Regions from separate parts of the Roseateles sp. DB2 genome, predicted to be linked through region 2. Evidence: riboswitches for the same ligand, from Rfam matches in the RefSeq annotation. Region 2 holds a riboswitch; the other holds the start of a gene.
What was found. Region 2 has a riboswitch for glycine ahead of gcvT (glycine cleavage system aminomethyltransferase GcvT). Riboswitches for the same ligand answer to the same signal wherever they lie in the genome.
Positions count from the first base shown of each region.

Region 1: linked by a shared signal. The riboswitch ahead of ACS5PK_RS11455 (D-amino acid dehydrogenase) and the one ahead of gcvT (glycine cleavage system aminomethyltransferase GcvT) in region 2 are both predicted to bind glycine.

Region 1 is NZ_JBPZGY010000006.1:9,664-16,618, reverse strand. It holds gene ACS5PK_RS11470 (GNAT family N-acetyltransferase) at 1-474, shown strand, start outside; gene ACS5PK_RS11465 (PQQ-dependent sugar dehydrogenase) at 487-1,650, opposite strand; gene ACS5PK_RS11460 (DUF2785 domain-containing protein) at 1,746-2,651, opposite strand; glycine riboswitch at 2,788-2,891, shown strand; glycine riboswitch at 2,893-3,010, shown strand; gene ACS5PK_RS11455 (D-amino acid dehydrogenase) at 3,098-4,396, shown strand; gene fusA (elongation factor G) at 4,540-6,639, shown strand; gene ACS5PK_RS11445 (hypothetical protein) at 6,734-6,955, shown strand, end outside.
Region 2 is NZ_JBPZGY010000007.1:83,153-90,107, reverse strand. It holds gene gcvP (aminomethyl-transferring glycine dehydrogenase) at 1-1,175, opposite strand, end outside; gene gcvH (glycine cleavage system protein GcvH) at 1,343-1,717, opposite strand; gene gcvT (glycine cleavage system aminomethyltransferase GcvT) at 1,810-2,937, opposite strand; glycine riboswitch at 2,996-3,104, opposite strand; glycine riboswitch at 3,114-3,217, opposite strand; gene ACS5PK_RS12810 (response regulator) at 3,328-3,987, shown strand; gene ACS5PK_RS12805 (ATP-binding protein) at 3,984-5,387, shown strand; gene ACS5PK_RS12800 (DegQ family serine endoprotease) at 5,462-6,955, shown strand, end outside.

The DNA of each region.
Region 1 (6,955 bases), on a different contig from region 2:
GCGCCAGGCCTGCCGCGCTGGCATGTGGCGCCGCTGGATGCCTGCAGCGCCGAGGCCGGCACCCTGATGCGGGAGCTGAACGAGGTGCTGGCCGCCATCAGTGGCGACAGCGGCGCTGCCCGCTACGATCCCTCGCGGAGCCAGGACCCGGGCTGCGCCTTCGTGGTGGCAAGGGACGCCCTGGGGCGCGCCCAGGGATGTGCCGCGCTGCGCCCCCTGCCGGAAGGACCGCCCGGGACGGCCGAAATCAAGCGCATGTATGCCCGCCCGGGTCACCAAGGCGTGGGCTCAGCCCTCTTGGCGGCCCTGCTGAAAGAGGCCCGCCGCCAGGGCTATCTGCGCGTCTGGCTGGAGACCCGTCGCATCAACACCCGCGCCCTCGCCTTCTACCAGCGACAGGGTTTTGCCGAGATTCCCGGCTATGGCGGCTATGCAGGCCGGCAGGACGCCGTGTGCCTGGGCCTGACTCTGTGAGCCAGGCCAGGCTCAGCGGTACACGCGCAGCAGCTTGCCGCTGTCGGTGAGCAGCAGCAGTGCGCCGTCCGGCGCCTGGCGCACATCGCGGAAGCGCTCGCCCAGTTGGCCGTACAGAGCGACGCGGTCCAGCACGGTGTTGCCGGCCAACCTGAGGCGCCACAGAGCCTGTCCCGCGAGGCTGCCGGAGAACAGCTGCCCCTGCCACTCCGGAAACATGGCGCCGGTATAGAACAGCAGCCCTGCCGGCGCCGTCGAGGTCGGCACCCAGTAGGTCAACGGTTCGATATAGGCCGGCGCATGGGTGCCTCCGCCGATGCGGCAGGCGTCCCCAACGGGATCGCCGTAATTGCAGCCATAGCTGCGCATGGGCCAGCCGTAGTTGCCGCCGGGTCGGATGCGGTTGATCTCGTCACCGCCCTGGGGGCCGTGCTCGCTGATCCACAGCTCCCCGGTCTGGGGATGCAGGGCCGCCCCCTGCGGATTGCGATGTCCCAGCGAGTAGAGCCCCGCCGCCGCACCGGCCCCGAAGCTCGGGTTGTCCGCCGGGAGGCTGCCGTCGCGCTGGATGCGCACCACCTTGCCCAGGGTCTTGCCCAGGTCCTGCGCCGGACTGCCCTGCTGACGCTCACCCAGCGTCACGAACAAGGTCTTGTCCCTGGCAAAGACCAGGCGCGAGCCATAGTGACCCGAGCCGCTGACCTTGGGCGCCTGACGGAAGATCACCTGCCCCTCCACCAGTGCCGTGCCCTGCAGCCGCGCCTTGAAGACGGCCGTCCCGCTGCGCCCGGCCTCACTGCCGGTTCCCGGCTCGCTGAAGCTCAGGTAGACGAAGCCGTTCTGGCTGAAGTCAGGGTCCAGCACCACGTCCAGCAGACCGCCCTGGCCCGAGGCGTTGACGGCCGGTGTGCCGCTGATGGACTCCTTCTGGCGAGCATCGGCACTGAGCCGTAGCAGGCCACCGCCGCGCTGTGTGATCAGCAGCCGCCCGTCAGGCAGCACCGCCAGGGACCAGGGGCTGCCCAGATCGGTGCGAAGCGCGGCCAACTGGGGCGCGGGGGTGGGCGCCGGGACTGGCGCGGGAGTGGGGGTCGGGGTGGCACCCGAATCGCCGCCACCGCATGCCGCCAGCGTGCTCGCCATCAGGGCTCCCCAGCTTCGGTGCCAAGCCGCCATGCGCCACCTCCTGTCTTGGATGCAGGCAGTCTAGAAGCATGCCCGCGTCCGCGTTGTAAGAAGCTGTGGCGGGAGGCCGATGCCCGCACCGACGATCAGTCCAGCCCCGCCAAGGCCTGACGCACCGCAGGCAGGACGCGCTCTCTCAGGCCCGCATCGCCCTGCTCCTGCAGGGCCACGTACAGCGGCCACAGGAACTGACGCGCGTTGTGCACCTGCCGCAGGCGGCGCTCATCCCAGACAGTGCCTCGTGTCGGCTGCAGCACCGTCTGCAGCCAGGCCTGCACCTGCTCGGCAGTCCAGGCACTTCGCAACAGGGCAAAGCGTGCGGCCCGCGCCAGGCGCTCGCCCTCGCCATGCCGATAGGCAAGCTGCCCATGCGCCAGCACCTGCGAGCCTAGTGACGCCAGCGCAAGGGCCGCGCCTTCCGGGTCCAGGGCTGGGTTCAGGGCCATCTGCATCAGCAGGTCGGCACCATGGGCCACGCCATGGCGCCACCCTTCGCGATCATCGTGCGCGCGGTAGTCCCGCCATTGCTGCAGCCAACCTGCCCCCGCGGCCAACAGCGCCTCACGCTCGGACGGCCGCAGGAAGGGCTGGATGCGGTCAACCCGGGCCACCTCCGACAAGGCCAGCACAGCAAAGGGAGCATGGAAGCCTTGCGCGTCGGGCGGTGCCTGCAGGACTGCCAGCCAGCGATCGCGCAGCAGGCGCAAGGCCTCCGGGGCCAGGCGGCCGGCGCGCATCCAGGCGGACAGCAGCTCAAAGCCCAGCTCGTCCCGCAGAGCGGGATCGGGCGAGGCCAGGCAGTCAGCCAGTGCGACGGCCACCTGCTGGAATTGAGCCGGGGGGATCGCTGCGTCCTGCGTCCAGGCACGCAGCTGCGCCACTTGCTGGGGCTGGCCGTCCCAGCGCGGCGGGCATTCGGCGGCTGCGCGGCCCGCGAGCGCCAGCATCAGGGCCGCGCAGGCCCAGGTTTTACCTCGTCCAACAAGTCCCATGAGAGCCTCCTTGGCTTACATCTTGGGGGCCGCCCGGCGCTCGCGCCACCGGGCTTGCCCGCCGTGCACAAAGGCATGCCCCGAGGAGAGCAGGCGCGGCCCGCTTGCGGCCCCAGGCCCGGGACACGTAAACTCCGCCCCGGATTCAGGAGAGTGCAGTCCCCATGCCCAGCGCATGCCGGCCTGCCGCCGAAGGCGCAAGCTCCCATACTCGCTCAGGCCCCGTACTGGATCCGCCATCAAGCCGAATGCTGGAGAGTGAGGCCGGGCCCCATGCCTGGTCTCCGCCGAAGGAGCAAGGCCGTGTCCCGAGACGGATGCGGCTGAATCTCTCAGGTACCGAGGACAGCGGGAGCGGCGCGCACAGGCGCACGCTCTCTTTGGCATCTCCCCGCCCGAGTCACGCACGCCTGCGCGTTCAACCCTCAGATCATCGAGAGTTCCGCATGCATGTCATCGTCCTGGGCGCCGGCGTCACCGGCATCAGCACCGCCTGGTACCTCCGCCGGGCCGGCCACGAAGTCACCGTCATCGACCGCCAGCCCGCCGCGGGCCTGGAAACCAGCTACGCCAATGGCGGGCAGATCTCCGTCTCCCATGCCGAGCCCTGGGCCAATCCGGGCGCACCGCTCAAGGTGCTCAAGTGGCTCATGAAAGAAGACGCCCCGCTGCTCTTCCGCCTGCGGGCCGACTGGGCGCAGTGGCGATGGGGCCTGCAGTTCCTGCGTGAATGCACGCCTGGCCGCACGGCACACAACATCCGCAACATCGTCAAACTGGGTCTCTACAGCCGCGACCAGCTGCAGGAGCTACGCGCCCAGTTGGGCCTCGAGTACGACCAGCGCACCCAGGGCATCCTGCACTTCTACACCAGCGAAGCCGAGTATGAGGCCGCGCAGGAGCCGGCCCGCATCATGCGGGAGCAGGGCTGCGAACTGGACATGAAGACGCCTGACGAATGCGTGGCCATCGAGCCCGCATTGGCGCAGTGCCGCCAACAGATCGTCGGCGGTTCGATGACGCCCAGCGATGAATCCGGTGACGCCCATCGCTTCACCCAGGCTCTGGCGGCGCGCTGCGCTCAGGCCGGCGTGCGCTTTGTCTACGACACTCGCATCCTGGGCATGGAGGGCAGCCGTGAGTCGGGCATCAGCCGCGTGATCTGTGCCGATGCCAACGGCGTGGTGCAGCGCCTCGCCGCCGACCGCTTCGTGCTGTGCATGGGCAGTTTCAGCCGCGGCCTGGCGCGCGAGCTGGGCATCCATCTGAACATCTATCCAGCCAAGGGCTATTCGGTGACGCTGCCGGTGATCTCGCCCGAGCACAGCTACCAGGTCTCGCTGACGGACGACGAATACAAGCTTGTTTTCTCGCGCCTGGGCGACCGCCTGCGCATCGCCGGCACGGCCGAACTCAACGGCTACAGCACCGAGCTGAACCTGACCCGCTGCGAGGCCATCGTGCGCCGCACGCGCGAACTCTTTCCCGCGATGACCGACGGCCGCGGTGCCCAGTTCTGGACCGGCCTGCGCCCGGCAACGCCCTCCAACCTGCCCTACATCGGCGCCAGCCACGTGCCCAACGTCTACCTGAACACCGGGCACGGCACCCTGGGCTGGACGCATGCCTGCGGCTCGGCCGCTGCCATCGCAGACATCGTCAGTGGCCGGCGCCCAGCCCTGGACTACGCCTTCACCGCCGCCACCCAGGAGCGGATGGAAGACGGCGACTGGCGCTACGCCTGAGGCTGGACTGCCCCGCGAGCGCTCCTTGGCGTAGGCCCTCTTGCGCAGCCCCTCTTGCGCTGGGCCTCTTGTGCGGGGCCATGCCTTGCCCTAGGCTCGGGCCACGGCATTTGTGCATCGGTCCCGACCTCAAGGAGCACGCCATGGCCTCCAGCCCTTCTCCTGCCGGAGGCGCTGCCTCCGGCTTGTCCGGCAGCGCGCAGGATTCCCGCCTGCAGAGCCTGCGCACCCTGGCCCTGGTCGGCCCCGCAGGCGGCGGCAAGACCACCTTGTGCGAGGCCCTGCTGCTACAGGCAGGCGCCATCAAGCTGGCCGGCGCTGTCGAGAAGGGCAACACCGTCAGCGACCACGAAGCCCTGGAGCGCCGCATGCAGCACTCGCTGCAGACCAGCGCCGTGCACCTGGACTGGCAGGGCCTGCGCCTGCACGTGCTGGATACACCAGGCGCGCCGGACTTCATCGGCCAGGCCCTGCCAGCCCTGGAGGCGGTGGAAAGCGCGGTGCTGGTGATCAATGCCCAGTCTGGCCTGGAGCTGATGGCCACGCGGCTGATGGAGGTCGCGGCCCAGCGCGAGCGCACGCGGCTCATCGTCATCAACAAGATCGACACGCCCGACGTGGACCTGCCAGGTCTGCTGGCCCTGCTGCAGGAGCGACTGGGCAAGGAATGCCTGCCGCTGAACCTGCCGGCCGGCGGAGGCACACGCGTTTCGGACTGTTTTTTCCAGCGCGAGGGCGACAGCGACTTCGGCTCCGTGGCCGATGCGCACCGCGCCCTGGTGGAGCAGGTGGTGGAGGTCGACAGCGACTTCGTCGAACGCTACCTCAACGAGGGCGACGTACCGGCCAGCGAGCTGCATGCGCCGCTCGAGCAGGCCCTTCGAGAGGGGCATCTCGTCCCCGTGTGCTTCACCGCCGCGAAGTCCGGCGTAGGCGTACCCGAGCTGCTGGATGCCATCGTCCGCCTGCTGCCGCATCCGGGCGAGGCCAATCCGCCGCAGTTCCTGGAAGGCGAAGGCGCCGAGGCCAGACCGCTGAAGCCCCTGCCCGATGCGGACCGCCACGTGCTGGCCCATGTCTTCAAGATTCAGGCCGACCCCTACCTCGGCAAGCTGGCCCTGCTGCGCGTCCATCAGGGCACACTCAAGCGCAATGCTCAGCTCTATGTGGGCCATGCGCGCAAGCCGGTGAGGGTCAGCCATCTCTTCATGCTGAGAGGCAAGGAGCATGTGGAAGTCGAGCAGGCGCTGCCGGGCGACATCTGCGCCCTGGCCAAGCTCGAGGACCTGCACTATGACGCCGTCCTGCATGACGCGCCGGAAGACGAGCACCTGCACCTGGCCCCGCTGCAGTTCCCGGAACCCGTGCATGGTCTGGCCATCAGCCCGGCCCGCCACGGGGACGAGCAGCGCCTGTGGGATCAGCTGCGGCGCCTGGTCGACGAGGACCCCTGCCTGCGCCTCGAGCACGCGGCCCAGACCAACGAGACCCTGGTCTACGGCCTCGGCGAGCTGCACCTGCGTGTGCTGCTGGAGCGCCTGCGCGAGACCTACAAGGGCGAGGTGCTGACGCAGCCGCCTCGGGTGGCCTACCGCGAGACCATCTCCGCGCCTTCTGAAGGCCACCATAGACACAAGAAGCAGAGCGGCGGCGCCGGCCAGTTCGGCGAGGTCTGGCTGCGCATCGAGCCCCTGGAGCGCGGCGCCGGCTTCGAGTTCCGCGACGAGGTCAAGGGCGGCACCATTCCTGGCGTCTTCATGCCCGCCGTCGAGAAGGGCGTGCGCCAGGCCCTGGCCCAAGGCGTGATCGCCGGCTTCCCGCTGGTGGACCTGCGGGTCGTGGTGTTCGACGGCAAGCACCACTCGGTGGACTCCAAGGAAATCGCCTTCGTGACAGCAGGGCGCAAGGCCCTGATGGCCGCAGTGAAGGAGGCCCGCCCCCAGGTGCTGGAGCCCATCGTGCAAGTGGAGATTCTGGCCCCCGCGGCCGCCATGGGCGACATCACCGGCGATCTGGCCTCGCGGCGTGGACAGGTGCTGGGCACGGACAACCCGGTGCCGGGCAGCATCAGCATCCAGGGCCTGGCCCCGCTGGCCGAGCTCAGCAGCTACCAGACACGGCTCAATGCCCTGACCAGCGGCCAGGGCCGCTACACGCTCAGTCTGTCCCACTACGAGCTCGTGCCACCCAGCACCCAGTCGCAGCTCATGGCCGCCCACAAGCCCCGCGACGAGGACGACTGAAGCGGATGAGTCAGGACGCGAGTGAACAAGGCTTTATCATTGCGGCATGTGTTCCGCTGCCCGGGACGTCGCTCAGGTCCGACTGGACAACGCGATGCTCCTGTTTGAAGAATTCGTCGCTTCCACCATCAAGCACCCCGATGCCGCCGCCTTGCGCGGCCTGGAGCGGCGTTTCGCGGAGCGCTTGCAGATCCAGCCCAGCTATTGGAGCCAGATCAAGAGCCGCTCCCGCCAGATTGGCGAACGCCTGGCGCGGCAGTTCGAACAGCTGTGCCACAAGCCGACGGGCTGGATGGACCTGGAACATGGCCAGACA
Region 2 (6,955 bases):
GTGTCGAAGGCGGCGGCATTGCTGATGCCGAAGCCCAGGCCCTTCAGGCCTTCAGCCAGGATGGCGGTGTAGGCCGCCACGCGCTGGGCGATGCGCTTCAGGCCCTTGGGACCGTGGTAGACGGCGTACATGCTGGCCACGACGGCCGGCAGCACCTGGGCGGTACAGATGTTGGACGTGGCCTTCTCGCGGCGGATGTGCTGCTCGCGGGTCTGCAGGGCCAGGCGATAGGCCTTGTTGCCGTGCGCGTCCACCGAGACACCGACCAGGCGGCCCGGCAGGTTGCGCTTGAACTCGTCCTTGCAGGCCATGTAGGCGGCGTGCGGGCCGCCATTGCCCATGGGCATGCCGAATCGCTGGGTGGTGCCCACGGCGATGTCGGCGCCTTGCTCGCCCGGTGCCTTCAGCAGGGTCAGGGCCAGCAGGTCGGCGGCGGCGATCAGCAGGCCGTTCTGGGCGTGCACGGTGTCGGCGATGGCCTGCAGGCCGCGCACATCACCATTGACGCCGGGGTACTGCACCAGCGCGGCGAAGCACTCGCTCTTGCCGGCCTCGGCGGCAGGGCCAACGACCACGGTGATGCCCAGGGGCTCGGCGCGGGTGCGGACCACTTCCAGGGTCTGGGGCAGCACGTCGTCCGCCACGAAGAAGGTCTGGCTCTTGCTCTTGCCCACGCGGGCGGCCAGGGTCATGGCCTCGGCGGCGGCGGTGGCCTCGTCCAGCATGGAGGCATTGGCAATGGCCATGCCGGTGAGGTCGGTCACCATGGTCTGGAAGTTGACCAGGGCTTCCATGCGGCCTTGCGAAATCTCGGCCTGGTAGGGCGTGTAGGCGGTGTACCAGGCGGGGTTCTCGAGGATGTTGCGCAGGATGACGCCGGGGGTCAGGGTGCCGTAGTAGCCCTGGCCGATGTAGCTCTTGAGCACCTGGTTCTTGCTGGCGACGGCCTTCAGCTCGGCCAGCGCGGCGGCCTCGGTGGCGGCGGGCGGCAGCTGCATGCCGGCCGAGCGCTTGATGCTGGCGGGCACGATGGCTTCGATCAGGGCACGGCGCGAGGCCTGGCCGATCACGGACAGCATCGCGGCTTCATCGGCGGCATCGGGGCCGATGTGGCGGGCGTGGAATTCGGCGGCGTTCTCGAGTTCGCCCAGGGGCTTCAGAGCAGACATCAACATGGCAATTCCTTCATCGGGGGCCGGCGCAGGCTCATGGCCATGCGGGGCAGTCCGGGCCGGGCGGTGGCAGGATGCGGGGCACGACGGACCCGCGCGGCACACCCCCCGGCAGATACAGAAACGGGCACGGACAGGACTGTCGGTGCCCGTTGTTCACCTCACGGCGATCAGCTGTTCTTGACCAGCTCGTCGTAGGCGGTGGCGTCCAGCAGGGCGTCCAGCTCGGCCGGCTTGGACAGCTTGACCTTGAAGAACCAGCCCGAGGCCAGCGGGTCGCTATTGGCCAGGGAGGGATCGGCGCGCAGGGCCTCGTTCACCTCGGTGATCTCGCCGCTGACGGGCATGTAGACGTCGGCAGCAGCCTTGACCGACTCGACCACGCCAGCGACTTCCTTCTCGGCGAAGCTCTTGCCGACGTCCGGCAGGTCCACGAACACCACGTCGCCCAGCGCGTCTTGCGCATGGACGGTGATGCCCACGGTGGCGGTACCGTCAGCGTTGATCTGGATCCACTCGTGGTCGGCGGTGTACTTGATGCTCATGGTGTGCTCCGAATGTCGGGAGAAAAGACCAGGGAAAGAACTGGAATCGAAAGGGAAGGCGAGGGGCCAGTATCGGCCCCCATGCCCGGACATCAGCCGCGGAAGTAGCGGTGCGGCGCGAAGGGGGTGGCGGCCACGGTCATGGCCACGCGCTTGTCGCGGACCAGAGCGAAGACCTCGGTGCCCTGCGCGGCATGGGCCGTCTGCACATAGGCCAGGGCTACCGGCTGGTTGACCGTGGGGCCCAGGGAGCCGCTGGTCACGACGCCGATCTCGGCGCCGTCGGCGTTCACCAGCTTGGCGCCTTCACGCACGGGCATGCGCTCGGTGGAGATGAGGCCCACGCGCTTGCGCTGCACGCCGTTGGCGAGCTGTTCGTTGATGATGTCGGCACCGGGATAGCCGCCGGCACGGGCGCCACCGGCGCGACGCACCTTCTGGATGGCCCAGGTCAGGGCACCTTCCACGGGGGTGGTGGTGGTGTCGATGTCATGACCGTAGAGGCACAGGCCGGCTTCCAGGCGCAGGGTGTCGCGGGCACCGAGGCCGATGGGTTGCACTTCCGGCTGGGCCAGCAGCTTGCGGGCCAGCTCGACGGCCTGGTCGTTGTGCACCGAGATCTCGAAGCCGTCCTCGCCGGTGTAGCCCGAGCGGGTCAGGAAGGTCTCGATGCCGTCCAGATTGAAGAAGCCGCCGGTCATGAAGGTCAGCTTGGCGACTTCAGGGTTCAGACGGGCCAGGGCGGTCACGGCCTGCGGGCCTTGCAGCGCCAGCAGGGCGCGCTCGGGCGTGGGGATGACTTCGCAGCGGCTGCCGATCTTGGCCTGCAGATGGGCCGTGTCCTGCTCCTTGCAGGCGGCGTTCACCACCACGAAGATGTCGTCGGGGCGGCGGCAGACCATCAGGTCGTCCAGGATGCCGCCCTGCTCATTCGTGAAGAGGGCGTAGCGCTGCTTGTAGACGGGCAGGTCGATGATGTCCACCGGCACGATGGATTCCAGCGCGGCGCCGGCATCGGCACCCACGAGGCGCAGCTGGCCCATGTGGGAGACGTCGAAGAGGCCGGCGGCCGTGCGGGTGTGCTTGTGCTCGGCCAGGATGCCAGCCTTGTACTGCACGGGCATGTCATAGCCGCCGAAGGGCACCATCTTGGCACCGAGTTCGATGTGCAGGGCGTGCAGGGGGGTCTTCTTGAGATCGGCGGAAGGGGCGGCGGACATGGTGCATTCCTACGAGGGCATTCTTGGACCCCGCCTGGGATGAACCCAGGTCTGGGGAGCTGCCCTCGCTGTCCGCTTTACCTGAGAGATTGGCCACCGGCGTATCGCCCGCAGCTTGCCCCTTCGGTGGACGGGCTCGAGACCCGTCTCTCTCCAGTGAGGAACGTTCCGATCGGAACGTTTTGTCAGTCCTTTTGCCTGAGCGTTCGAAGCGTGGGATCACCAGTGCCTCTGCGCCTTCGGCGGCCCCCGCTAGGGAGCTCTCTCCTGACCGGGCGCATTGTAGCCACGGAATCAGCCCGCCCGGCAAGAGATTAAGGGGCTGCTAAGGCCAGGGGCTTTCTTCCGTGGAGAATTCTGCTTTTCCACCCCGACGTGCCCCGAGCCCCCATGAGACTGCTGCTGGTCGAAGACGACCTGATGATCGGTGAGCCCCTGCTGGACCTGCTGCGGGCCGAGGGCTATGCCGTGGACTGGGTCCGGGACGGCGAGATGGCGGACACCGCCCTGCTGAGCCAGAACTACGACCTCCTCATCCTGGACCTGGGCCTGCCCAAGGCCGACGGCATGACGGTGCTCAAGCAGCTGCGCGGCCGTAAGCAGAGCCTGCCGGTGCTGATCGCCACCGCGCGGGACGCCCTGGAGCAGCGCATCGCCGGCCTGGACGCCGGGGCGGACGACTACGTGCTCAAGCCCTACGAGTTCCACGAGCTGCTGGCCCGCATCCGCGCCTTGCTGCGCCGCGCGCAAGGCCGGGCCGAGCCGGTCTACGAGCACAAGGGCGTGGCCATCAATCCCGCCACCCGCGAGGTGAGCAAGGACGGCCGCGAGGTGGTGCTCTCAGCCCGCGAATGGGCGGTGCTGGAGCCCCTGCTGGCGCGGCCGGGCATCGTGCTGTCGCGCCAGCAGCTGGAGGAGAAGCTCTATGGCTGGAAGGACGAGATCTCCAGCAACGCCGTCGAGGTCTACATCCACGGCCTGCGCAAGAAGCTGGGCGCCGAGCTGATCCAGAACGTGCGCGGCGTGGGTTACCGCGTGCCCAAGGAATGAAGGGCGCCGCGCTGCTGACGGGCCTGCGGCGCTGGCTGATGCCGCGCTCGCTGCGCCAGCGCCTCCTGATGTTTCTGCTGGCCGCCGTCTCGCTGGCCGCCTTCCTGCAAGCCTATAGCGCCTACCGCACGGCCCTGGCTGAGGCCGACCAGCTCTTCGACTACCAGATGCAGCAGATGGCCTTCTCCCTGCGCGGCAGCGTGGCCGGGCCGGGTAGCGGCACCATCTCCCTGCCGCTGGGCGAGCAGCAGAGCTTCGACTTCCATGTGCAGGTCTGGAGCCTGGACGGCGCTTCCATGTTTCGCTCCCCCGGCCCCTGGCTGCTGCCGCAGCGCGCGGTGCTGGGCTTTTCCGACGTCACGGACCGCGGGCGCACCTTCCGCGTGTTCTCGGTGCAGACGCCGCTGCAGGTGATCCAGGTGGCGCAGGACCTCTCCGTGCGCCAGCGCATGGCCTCGCAGCTGGCCTGGCGCACGGCCATGCCCACCTTGCTGATGCTGCCGCTGCTGGGCCTGGTGGTGTGGCTGGTGATCAGCCGCTCCCTGGACCCGGTGGAGCGTGTGCGCGCCCAGTTGGCGGACCGCTCGCCGGGTGACCTGGCCCCGGTACCGGCGGGCGACCTGCCCAGCGAGCTGCGCCCCATGGTGCAGGAGTTCAACGCCCTGCTGGGCCGGGTGCGCAGCGCTTTCGAGGACCAGCAGCATTTCGTGGCCGACGCCGCCCACGAGCTGCGCACGCCGCTGGCCGCGCTCAAGCTGCAGCTGCAGGCCCTGCAGCAGGGGGGGGCTGCAGGCGAGCCGGGCCTGAAGCGGCTGGAGCAGGGCATCGAGCGTGCCTCCCACCTGATCGAGCAGCTGCTGTCCCTGGCCCGCCAGGAGGGGGCGGCCGCACAGCGGGCGCTGGAGCCCCTGGCCCTGGACGCGCTGTGCCGCCAGGCTGTGGCCGATGCCAGCGAGCTGGGCAGCCTGCGCGGCGTTGACGTCGGCCTGCAGGACTGCGATCCAGCCTGGGTCATGGGCCAGCCCGAGGGCCTGCGCGTGCTGCTGCGCAATCTGCTGGACAACGCCATCAAGTACAGCCCCGCGGGTGGCCAGGTCGACCTGAGCCTGCATGCCACGCCGGGGGAGGGTCAGGTCTTGCTGCTGGTGGAAGACAGTGGGCCTGGCATCCCCGCCGGTGAACGCCAGCGCGTGTTTGACCGCTTCTACCGCAGCAGCGCCTCGGCCTCGCAGGCCCCGGGCAGCGGCCTGGGCCTGGCCATCGTCAAGGCCATTGCCGATCGGCACGGCGCCCAGCTGCGGCTGAGCCAGTCCGGTCGTCTGGGCGGCCTGCAGGTGGAGCTGCGCCTGCCGGCCTGTGAGCCGGGGGCGCTGGCCTCAGACCAGGCTCAGCTTCATTAAGCGGCCTCTAAGCGTGGCGTTCGAAAGTGACTGCCATCGCGACCGTTCAGGTTGCAGCAGCCAAGGAGAACGCCATGAATGACCACAGCCCCACTCGCATGATCCCGGCCCGCCGCCTGGTCTGGGCCCTCGTCGCCGCCGGCGTGCTCGGTGCCGCCGGAGGTGCCGGCGCCATGCACGCCAGCAACACCCTCAAGACCAGCAGCACCGCAGTGGCGTCCACCGCGCCTGCCGAAGCCGCCACCACCAGCCCGGTGCTGGCCAGCGCCGTCCCTGCGACGGGCTCGGCCGCGGCGGCAGTCGCCAGCCCCGCCACGCTGCCCGACTTCGCCGCCATCGCCGCCCGCCAGGGGCCGGCCGTGGTCAACATCAGCGTCACCGGCACGGTGAAGACCCAGGCACAGCGCCGCGGCCAGATGCCCGATCTGGATCCGGACGATCCCTTCTACGAATTCTTCCGCCGCTTCCAGCCCCAGCTCCCGCGCGGGGGCGAGATGCCCACCCGCGGCCAGGGCTCGGGCTTCATCGTCTCGGAAGACGGCACCATCCTGACCAATGCCCACGTGGTGCGCGACGCCTCCGAGGTGACCGTCAAGCTGACCGACCGTCGCGAATTCAAGGCCAAGGTGCTGGGCTCCGACCCCAAGACCGACGTGGCCGTGCTGAAGATCGAGGCCCGCGGCCTGCCGACCGTCACCCTGGGCAATACCCGGGACCTGCGCGTGGGGGAATGGGTGCTGGCCATCGGCTCGCCCTTCGGCTTCGAGAACAGCGTCTCGGCCGGCGTGGTCAGCGCCAAGGGCCGGGCCCTGCCGCAGGAGAGCTTCGTGCCCTTCCTGCAGACCGATGTCGCCATCAACCCCGGCAATTCCGGTGGCCCGCTGTTCAATGCGCGCGGCGAGGTGGTGGGCATCAACTCGCAGATCTACAGCCAGAGCGGCGGCTACCAGGGCCTGTCCTTCGCGATTCCGGTGGAGGTGGCTCAGCGCGTGCGCCAGCAGATCGAGAAGGGCGGCAAGGTGCAGCACGCCCGCCTGGGCATCACCATCCAGGACGTGAACCAAGGCTTTGCCGATTCCTTCAAGCTGCCCAGGCCCGAGGGTGCGCTGGTGGCCGCCATCGAGGACGGCAGTGCCGGCGCCAAGGCCGGTCTGAAGTCGGGCGACGTGATCCTGAAGTTCAACGGCCAGCCCATCGTGGCCAGCAGCGACCTGCCCGCCCTCGTCGGCCAGGCCATGCCCGGCGAGACCGCGACCCTGGAGGTCTGGCGCCACGGCAAGCTCGAAACGCTCAAGGCCAAGTTGGGCGACGACGGTGACAGGAAGAGCCGTGTGGCCAGGTCCGATGACGAGGGCGCTCCCCAGCAAGGCAAGCTGGGCCTGGCCCTGCGTCCGCTGGATCCCCAGGAGCGGCGCGACGGCGTGAAGGAGGGCCTGGTGATCGAGGACGTCAGCGGCCCCTCGGCCCAGGCCGGGGTGCGCCCGGGTGACGTGCTGCTGGCCGTCAACGGCACGCCAGTGAGCTCGGTGGAGCAGGTGCGCAGCGTGGTGGCCGGTGCGGAGAAGTCC